Regions from separate parts of the Xanthomonas sp. NCPPB 1067 genome, predicted to be linked through region 1. Evidence: predicted binding sites of a transcription regulator. Region 1 holds the regulator's gene; each other region holds the start of a gene.
The links. Region 1 encodes FliA, which starts transcription of late flagellar genes. Its sites were predicted from a motif close to TAAAGTTTNNCNNNCNNNGGCCGATAA; they were not measured.
Positions count from the first base shown of each region.

Region 1 (3,248 bases):
AGGTTGACGATGGCGTCCAGGCGCTTGGTGTCCACGCGCACGGTCTGTTCGGCTTCAGCACCGGCCTTGGCGGCGGCCTTGGGGCCTTTGGCGCCTGCGACGGGAGCATGCGCGTCGTCGTGTTGCGCCGGCGCGGCGGCAGCCTTGGGGGCGGCCTTGACCGCTGGTGGCGCGCTCTTGGCATCGAACTGCGCGATCAGCGTGGCCGGCGCGTGGGGTACCGCTTCGCCCGAGCCCATCGCGTCCAGCATGGCCTGCAGATAGTCCAGCGACTGCTGCGCGGCATCGAAGTGATGCGCCTGCAGCACTGCCTGGCCCGAGCGCGCCATGCCGAGGGTTTCTTCGGCGGCGTGGCACAGCTCCACCATCGGCTTGATGGCCAGGAAGCCGGCGCCGCCCTTGAGCGTGTGGAAGCCGCGGAACACCGCGTTGAGCTGGTCCGCTTCGTCTGGTGCCTGTTCCAGCGACACCAGCTGTTCGCCGAGGCGATCCAGGATCTCCTGGGCCTCGACGATGAAATCGGCAGCAATATCGTCTGGAACAGCACTCATGATTACAGCCCCAATCCGGACAGCAGGTCGTCGGCGTCGTCCTGCGACACCGCGTGACGGTCCAGGCCCTTGATCGCAGGACCGGCAAGACCGCCGTCGTCTTTCTTCGGTTCGCTGTTCTTGGGCGGCAGGCCCAAGGCGCCGAAGCCTTCGTGCACACGGCGCACGATGCCGGCCACGCGACGGATGATCTGGCCGCTGAGGTCCTGATAGCTCTGCGCCAGCGACAGCTCGGTGAGGTTGTGGCGCATCTTTTCCAGCAGTGCGCCCTGGTCCTCATTGAGCCCGCCATCGCGCAGCTGGTTGGCCAGCACGCGGCATTCCTCGACCAGGTCCAGGGTGCGGTGGCTGGCCTTTTCGGTCATCTCCACCACATGGTCCAGGCGCGAGCAGGCATCGTCCAGTTCGCCGGCCTCTTCGGGCACCGTGGGCAACTCGCCCAGGGCCTGTCCGAGTTCGCGGGCGAGCCGGCTCAGGCTCTGCATCATCGGTCGCGTGCGTAGCGCGGCGAGGTGGTCGACCTCGCGACGCCAGGTGACCTGATCACCGCTTTCCAATGCATCGAGCGCGCTCTGCAGGCGCTCGATCAACGCGGCACGTTCGGCATCGGCTTCCACGGTGGCGTTCATCAGGCGGTCGCCGCCAGACGTTCGAACACCTTGCCCAGCTTCTCTTCCAGCGTCTGCGCGGTGAACGGCTTGATGATGTAGCCGTTCACGCCGCACTGCGCGGCTTCGATGATCTGCTCGCGCTTGGCTTCGGCGGTCACCATCATCACCGGCAGGTGCTTGAGCTTGGCGTCGGCGCGGATGTTGCGCAGCAGGTCGATGCCGGTCATGCCGGGCATGTTCCAGTCCGTCACCACGAAATCGAACGGGCCCGCACGCAGCGCGGCCAGCGCGCTGTTGCCGTCTTCGGCCTCTGCGGTATTGGTGAAGCCAAGATCCGCCAACAGATTCTTGACGATACGGCGCATCGTCGAGAAGTCGTCCACGATCAGGATCCGCATGTTCTTGTTCACATCAAGCTCCTAACACGAAAAAAATCAATCGTCATTTTCGACACCGGCATCGGCCAGTTCGAATACCTTGAGGCGGCCGCGCAGGCGCACCACGGCCTGGCCGTGGATCTGGCAGACGCGCGATTCGCTGACGCCGAGCACGGCGCCGATTTCCTTCAGGTTCAATTCCTGTTCGTAGTACAGCGACAGCACCAACTGCTCGCGCTCGGGCAACTGGCCGATGGCCTTGCCCAGCTCGCGGCCGAATTCGCCACGCTCCATCATCTGCTGCGGATTGGGCCCACCCTTGGCGGTGGTGTCCAGTTCGCCGTGATCTTCGATGCGTGATTCCAGGCTCAGCACCTGGCCGCGTGCGGCGTCTTCCATCAGGCGCAGGTAGTCGGGCAGCGGCATTTCCATCGCGGCGGCCACTTCGGTGGCGGCGGCGGCGCGGCCGGTGCTCTGCTCGATCTTGCGCACTGCGGCGGCGGCGTCGCGGGCGCGGCGGTGCACCGAACGCGGCACCCAGTCGCCACGGCGGATCTCGTCGATCATCGAGCCGCGGATGCGGATCGAGGCATAGGTTTCGAACGAGGCGCCCTGGTCGGAGTCGTAGCTGCGCGAGGCTTCGATCAGACCGATCATGCCGGCCTGGATCAGGTCGTCCACTTCCACGCTCGCCGGAAGGCGGGCGGCCAGGTGGTGGGCGATGCGGCGCACCAGGTCGGCGTGCTGGGTCACCACGTCGTTGGCGTTGTTGCGTTGGACGGCACGGTACTGCGCAGTGGCGGTCGTTGCGGTGGCGGTGCTCATGCGGCCACTCCCCGTTGAATGATGCGTTCGACAAAGAACTCGACGTTGCCGCGCGGCACGGTGGGAGCCTGCCAGCGCGAGGTACGGCGCGCGATTTCTGCGATGGCCTGTGCCGACGGACTGGCGGGGTAGGCCTTGATGACGGGTTGCTGACGCTGCACCGACAGGCGCAGCCAGTCGTCCTGCGGCACGTGGCCGAGGTAGTTCAACGACACGTCGCCGAGGAACTTCTCGCAGACGCGGGAGAGCTTGTCGTACAGCAGGCGGCCCTCGTTGGGGTCGCGCACCATGTTGGCGATGATCTGCAGGCGGTCCACGCCGCGTTCGCGCGAGAGCACCTTGATCAGTGCGTAGGCGTCGGTGATCGAAGCCGGCTCGTCGCAGACCACCACCACGGTGTCCTGGGCGGCCTGGCAGAAGGTCAGCACGCTGTCGGTGATGCCGGCGGCGGTGTCGATGACCATCACGTCCAGGTCGCGTTCCAGTTCGGAGAACACGTTGACCAGGCCGATGTGCTGGGCCGGGGCCAGTTCGGCCATGTGGCGGCGGCCGGACGCGGCCGGCACCACCAGCACGCCGCCGGGGCCTTCGATGATCACTTCATCGAGCGTGCAGCGGCCGGCGATCAGGTCGGCCAGGGTGTACTTGGGCGCCAGGCCCAGGACCACGTCCAGGTTGGCCAGGCCCAGGTCGGCGTCCAGCAGCAGCGTGCGTTTGCCCATGTCGGCAAGCGCCACGGCCAGGTTGGCGGAGATGTTGGTCTTGCCCACGCCGCCCTTGCCGCCGGTCACGGCAATGGTGCGCACCGGGCCCAGAGGCTCGGGACGGGTCGCCGACAGGGGGAAGGCGTTGGTCAGCTTGGCGTATTCACGCGACTGCATGGT
Region 1 is NZ_JAJGQG010000023.1:20,200-23,447, reverse strand. It holds gene LL962_RS15785 (chemotaxis protein CheA) at 1-551, opposite strand, end outside; gene LL962_RS15780 (protein phosphatase CheZ) at 554-1,180, opposite strand; gene cheY (chemotaxis response regulator CheY) at 1,180-1,572, opposite strand; gene LL962_RS15770 (RNA polymerase sigma factor FliA) at 1,597-2,364, opposite strand; gene LL962_RS15765 (MinD/ParA family protein) at 2,361-3,245, opposite strand; gene flhF (flagellar biosynthesis protein FlhF) at 3,232-3,248, opposite strand, start outside.

Region 2 (3,248 bases), on a different contig from region 1:
ACTACATTGCCAAGCTGCACCGCAGCATGGTCGCGCTCGCCACTCGTTGAACCGGACGGGCCCCGTGTACGCCGAGCGGATGGGTGACGCGCCGGCGACCATCCCGGGCGCCCTGCGCCGACCAGGCGCGGCGCAGCGGCCACAGCGGCGCATCGCACGCAGCGCGGCCAGGCCGGTCCGGGGTCTCGATGCTCTGGGTCGCGGGAGTCGGGCGGCGCCGGCAAGAAGCGACGCCAATCGGATAGGCCCGCAGGCCGAAGGCTCAGGGCAACCAGAGTTTCTCGAGGTCACGGAAGCCCCAGTCGGCGGGGCTTTCCATCTGCGCGATACGGTCCTGGCAATCAGCGCGCGACAGGTCGATGTCCTGCAGCAGCACGTGACTGCGCAACTTGGCGGAATAGAACGCGCGCACTTTCGGTTTGAGCAACGCATCGGGCGTCTGCTCGATCACCACGGCCAACTTCTGCGATTCCAGACGCACCAGCGAGCCGACCGGATAGATGCCGAGCCGCCGCACGAAGGCCTGGAAGATGGCCGGATCGAAGTGCCCTTTCCAGGACGCCATCTGCTTGAGCGATTCGGCCGGATCCCAGCCGCGCTTGTAGGGACGATCGGAGCTGATGGCATCGTAGACATCGCATACCGCGCCCATTCGCGACATCAGCGAGATCTCTTCGCCGACCAGGCGATTCGGATACCCGCTGCCGTCCATCTTCTCGTGGTGATGCAGCGCGATCTCCAGTACCACCGCGTTCTGCACGCCGCCGGCCACCAGCAGGCGGTGGCCATCCAACGGGTGCTGCCGCATGACCTCCATTTCTTCGTTGGTGAGCCGGCCTGGCTTGTTGAGGATGTCCAGCGGCGTCACCGCCTTGCCCATGTCGTGCAACAGGCCGCCCATGGCCGCCTCCACCACCTGCGCATCCGGCAGGCCGAGCTGGCGGGCCAGGCCGCTCATCAGCCCGGCCACTGCCATCGAATGTAGATAGGTGTAGTCGTCGGCGGTCTTGAGCCGGGCCACGCTGATCAAGGCCTGCGGATGGCGCAACACCGAATCGTTGATGGCCTCCACCAATGGCATTGCCGCCTCGGTGTCCACGGTGCGCCCAAGCCGCACGTCGCGAAACATCGCCTCCACGGTGTCGCGTCCGTCCTCGAAAATGCGCCGCGCGCGCACCACTTCGGCCTCGATGCCGACCTGCGCCGTCACGCTGTTGGTGCGCGCGGTGCGGGTGGACGCGGACTCCGCCGGCAGCGGCTGCGGTGCGGCCACCGGCATATCGCTCGCCAGGCCGTCGGCCACGGCGGACCCGGTGTCCACATCCAGGCCACGCGCGGTGTCGATCACCAGTTGCTCGATCCGGCTGCCATGAATCTTTTCCACGTCCTCGGAATCGACCAGGAAGGACGTTTTCCAGAACGGATGGTGCACCCACGCACCCAGCAGCTTGTAGACATACATGCCGGGCCGGAGTTGGTCGGAGTCGATGGTTCTGAGCATGCCGGCGCGGGTCTGCACGATGTCCAAGGAAGAGCCCGCCACAGGCATGGCGGTCTTCCGGGTTATCGGCAAGCCCCGTGATTTCTTTGAGCAGCGGCCACGCCTGCGAACGCGTGGCGCTGCCTGCGGACCGAGCCGTTCAGCGCTCCGGCAACCGCATCGCCAGCACCGCCGCTGCCGCCAGCAGCAACGGCAACGCGCAGGCCAGGTACAGCGTGGCGGGCGACCACCCGATGTCCAGCAGGACTCCGGCACACAGCGGCGAGAGGATCGCGCCCAAGCGCCCCACCCCGATCGCCCAGCCCAGGCCGGTGGAGCGCACCGCCGCACCGAAGACGACCGGGGCGACCGCATACAAGCCGCCCATCGCCGCGGTCATGCCCGCGCCAGTGAGCAGTGCGGCGGCGAACGCCCAGCTCAACACCGTGCTGTACGCGCCGAAGACAAGCAGCGCCAGCACCGACAGCAGCAGCGCCCCGACCGTCAGCCGCGACAGGCGCGCGCGCAACGCCAGCCAGCTGAGCAAGCTGCCGCCGGCGATACCGCCCAGATTCAGCAGCACGCCACCGGTGACGCCCTGCGCCGCCGACAGCCCTGCGGTCACCAGCAGTTTCGGTGTCCAGCTCATCACGAAGTAGAACGTGAACATCAGCAGGAAGAAGGCCGCCGCGATCAACAGCGATCGCCGCCACAGCCCTGACGTGAACAGCGCCGTATAGCCGTGCGCCTGCCCGGAGGGCTGCGGGGGCGGCAGCGGCAATTCCCGCTGCGGCGGCATGCCCATGCGCCCCAGCACGGCATTGAAGCGTGCAAGAGCATCCGGCTGCCGGCGCACGATCAGGAACTCCAGCGATTCGGGCAACCAGGCCAGCACCAGCGGCACGCACAGCAGCGACCCGGCCGCGCCGAGCACGAACACCGATTGCCACGACCAATGCTGCAGCAGCAGCCCCGCGATCAGCCCGCCCAGCGTTGCGCCGACCGGGTAGCCGGTGGCCTGCAACACGGTGGCGGTGGTCCGCCAGCGCGCACTGGAATACTCGGCGGCGGTGACCGCGACGCTGGCCAGCATGCCGCCGATGCCGATTCCGGTGAAGGCGCGCAGGGCCGCCAGCTGCCAGGCGCCGGTCGCCAGCGCGGAAGCGCCCATGCCCACGGTCAGGATCGCCAGGCAGCCCAGCGTCAGCGCGCGACGCCCGATTCGATCGGCCACCGGCGCCAGCAGCAGCGAACCCGCCGCCATGCCGACCAGGCCGGCACTGAACAGTGCTCCCAGCAGCTTGCCCGACAGCTGCCACTCCGCCGAGACATGCGGTGCGGTGAAAGCCATCGCCATCACATCGAAGCCGTCGAGCATGGTCAGCACCACACACACCGCGACCGCACGCCACTGGAATGGCGTCATCTGTTCCAGTGCGAAATGCCCGGGTGCGGAAGTGCTATGCGACATCGAACGTTCCTGTGCGTATGACGTGTTGTGAAAGGTGCGCCTGCGGATGCGTCTGCGCCCTCTCGTCTCGGCACGGACGTGCTGCGACAAGCGCAGGTATGCGCACGAGCGACGGCAGGCACGCTAGGCCGAATGCGATGGCGCTTCAAGCTGGATCCGACCAGTGCCGTGCGTTTATCGGACGCACCATCGCCCGACTTCGCTCCGAGAGAACGTCTTTCGGAGAGCCCCCAGGCGTCCATCGCGCCTATCGATTCCAGGCGGAACACTTGCGCGGCAGCATCGTCAGCGCCGTGC
Region 2 is NZ_JAJGQG010000001.1:282,776-286,023, reverse strand. It holds gene LL962_RS01220 (HD-GYP domain-containing protein) at 263-1,501, opposite strand; gene LL962_RS01215 (MFS transporter) at 1,641-2,951, opposite strand.
Region 2: the regulator FliA is predicted to act here: its motif matches at 1,564-1,590, upstream of LL962_RS01220 (HD-GYP domain-containing protein).

Region 3 (3,248 bases), on a different contig from region 1:
GCGCGCCCAGGGCTGGGGACACCTTCGGGGTCGGCCCGATGGGCGCCGGCTCCAGCGACAACGGCAACGCCAAGCTGCTGGCCAAGATCGACGATGCCAAGGCGCTCAACAGCGGCACGGTCACGCTCAACGGCGCACTGGCGGGCCTGACCACCTCGGTGGGTTCGGCCGCACGCGCGGCCGACTACGCGGCCGACGCGCAGAAGGTGATCAACGATCAGGCGCAGGCCAGCCGTGATTCGATTTCCGGCGTCAACCTCGACGAGGAAGCCGCCAACATGCTGAAGCTGCAGCAGGCCTACCAGGCCGCCGCACAGATGATCTCCACCGCCGACACCATCTTCCAAGCCATCCTGGGCGCCGTACGCTGATGACCGACCGTATCTCCACCAGCATGATGTACAGCCAGTCGGTCGCCTCGATGACCGCCAAGCAATCGCGGCTGAACCAGCTCGAATCGCAGCTGTCCAGCGGGCAACGCCTGGTCACCGCCAAGGACGACCCGGTCGCGGCCGGCACCGCCGTGGGCCTGGATCGCGCCCTGGCGGCGATCACCCGCTTCGGCGAGAACGCCAACAACGTGCAGAACCGGCTCAACCTGCAGGAAAATGCGCTGTCGCAGGCCGGCGACAAAATGGCGCGCGTCACCGAATTGGCGGTGCAGGCCAACAACTCCTCGCTCAGCCCCGACGATCGCAAGGCCATCGCCTCCGAGTTGACCGCAGTGCGCGACAGCCTGGTGAGCCTGGCCAACAGCACCGACGGCACCGGACGCTACCTGTTCGGCGGCACCGCCGACGCCAGTGCTCCGTTCGTCAAGAGCGGCGGCAATGTCGTCTACAACGGCGACCAGACCCAGAAGCAGGTCGAAGTGGCGCCGGATACCTTCGTCAGCGACACCCTGCCCGGCAGCGAGATCTTCATGCGCATCCGTACCGGCGACGGCAGCGTGGACGCGCACGCCAATGCCGCCAATGCCGGCACCGGGCTGTTGCTGGATTTCAGCCGCGACGCGAGCACCGGCAGCTGGAACGGCGGCAGTTACAGCGTGCAGTTCACCGCCGCCACTACCTATGAAGTGCGCGACAGCACCAATGCGGTGGTGGGCACCGGCACCTACAAGGAAGGCGAGGACATCACCGCCGCCGGCGTGCGCCTGCGCATCAGCGGCGCACCGGCAGTGGGCGACAGCTTCCAGATCGGCGCCTCCGGTACCAAGGACGTGTTCTCCACCATCGACGACCTGGTCGGTGCGCTGAACTCGGACACCCTGACTCCGCCGCAGAAGGCGGCGATGATCAACACCCTGCAGTCGTCGATGCGCGACATCGCCCAGGCATCGTCGAAGATGATCGATGCGCGCGCCTCCGGTGGCGCGCAGCTGTCGGCCATCGACAATGCCAATTCCCTGCTCGACTCCAACGAAGTCACGCTCAAGACCACCCTGTCGTCGATCCGCGACCTGGATTACGCCTCGGCGATCGGGCAGTACGAACTCGAGAAGGCCTCGTTGCAGGCCGCTCAAACGATTTTCCAGCAGATGCAGTCGTCGTCGTTGTTCAACCTGATCCGCTGATTTGCAGCAGAAACGCTGCGTTTTCTTCGCTTCTGCGCGGCCGTCGCCGCGCGCAGGGACGGAGTTTATTTTTCGGGTTTTATACCCAGCCTAAAGATCTGCGGGGTGCTGCCGAATAATCCAAACCCCTTGATACACAACGCTTACGCATTTCGCCCCGACGCGGAAACGCAGTAAAAAAATACTGAAATCCGCTAAAGGTTCCCGACGCAACGCCGTTATTCATCTCAGCAGCGGCAACGGCCAACTTGATGGCCCCCCTGCGGAGGCTCCAGGCAAGCCCCCTTGCCGGAAAAATCGCTTAGGAGAAATCAAAATGGCACAGGTAATCAACACCAATGTAATGTCGCTGAACGCTCAGCGTAACCTCAACACCAGCAGCGCGAGCATGCAGACCAGCATCCAGCGCCTGTCTTCCGGCTCGCGCATTAACAGCGCCAAGGACGACGCCGCCGGTCTGGCGATCTCCGAACGTTTCACCACGCAGATCCGCGGCCTGGACGTCGCCTCGCGCAACGCCAACGACGGCATCTCGCTGGCCCAGACCGCCGAAGGCGCGATGGTCGAAATCGGCAACAACCTGCAGCGTATCCGCGAACTGTCGGTGCAGTCGTCCAATGCCACCAACTCGCAGACCGACCGGGACGCGCTGAACTCGGAAGTCAAGCAGCTGACCGCCGAAATCGACCGCGTCGCCAACCAGACCAACTTCAACGGCACCAAGCTGTTGAACGGCGACTTCTCCGGCGCGCTGTTCCAGGTCGGCGCCGACGCCGGCCAGACCATCGGCATCAACAGCATCGTCGACGCCAATGTCGATTCGCTGGGCAAGGCCAACTTCGCTGCCGCTGTCTCCGGCGCTGGCGTAACCGGCACCGCGACCGCATCGGGTTCGATCACCGGTATCTCGCTGGCGTTCAACGACGCCAGCGGCACTGCCAAGACGGTCACGATCGGCGACGTGAAGGTTGCCAGCGGCGACGACGCAGCGGCGATCAACAAGAAGGTGGCGGCGGCGATCAACGACAAGCTCGACCAGACCGGCATGTACGCCTCGATCGACACCGGCGGCAACCTCAAGCTGGAATCGCTCAAGGCCGGTCAGGACTTCACCTCGCTGACCATGGGCAGCACCACCGGCGCCACGGGTGTCACGGTCGGCGCCGGCCTGCAGACCGCTTCGGCCGCTTCCGGCTCGACCGCTTCCACCCTGAGCAGCCTGGATATCTCCACGTTCTCCGGCTCGCAGAAGGCCCTGGAAATCGTCGACAAGGCGCTGACCGCGGTCAACTCCTCGCGCGCCGACATGGGTGCGGTGCAGAACCGCTTCACCTCCACCATCGCCAACCTGAGCGCAACCTCGGAAAACCTGTCGGCCTCGCGTAGCCGTATCCGCGACACCGACTACGCCAAGGAAACCGCCGAGCTGACCCGCACGCAGATCCTGCAGCAGGCCGGTACCGCGATGCTGGCCCAGGCCAAGTCGGTTCCGCAGAACGTGCTGAGCCTGCTGCAGTAATCGGCAGCGTCCTCCGGTGCATCAGAGCCCCTCTTCGGAGGGGCTTTTTCATTGGCAACATTCTGACCGGCGGCCCCAGATGCGCAGGGAAGTCTACTTCGGGTACGGAACTTGCATCGCTTACAGAGACGAGTGAAGGCGGCGGCGGCGCTA
Region 3 is NZ_JAJGQG010000025.1:42,206-45,453, forward strand. It holds gene flgK (flagellar hook-associated protein FlgK) at 1-371, shown strand, start outside; gene flgL (flagellar hook-associated protein FlgL) at 371-1,576, shown strand; gene LL962_RS16455 (flagellin) at 1,893-3,095, shown strand.
Region 3: the regulator FliA is predicted to act here: its motif matches at 1,772-1,798, upstream of LL962_RS16455 (flagellin).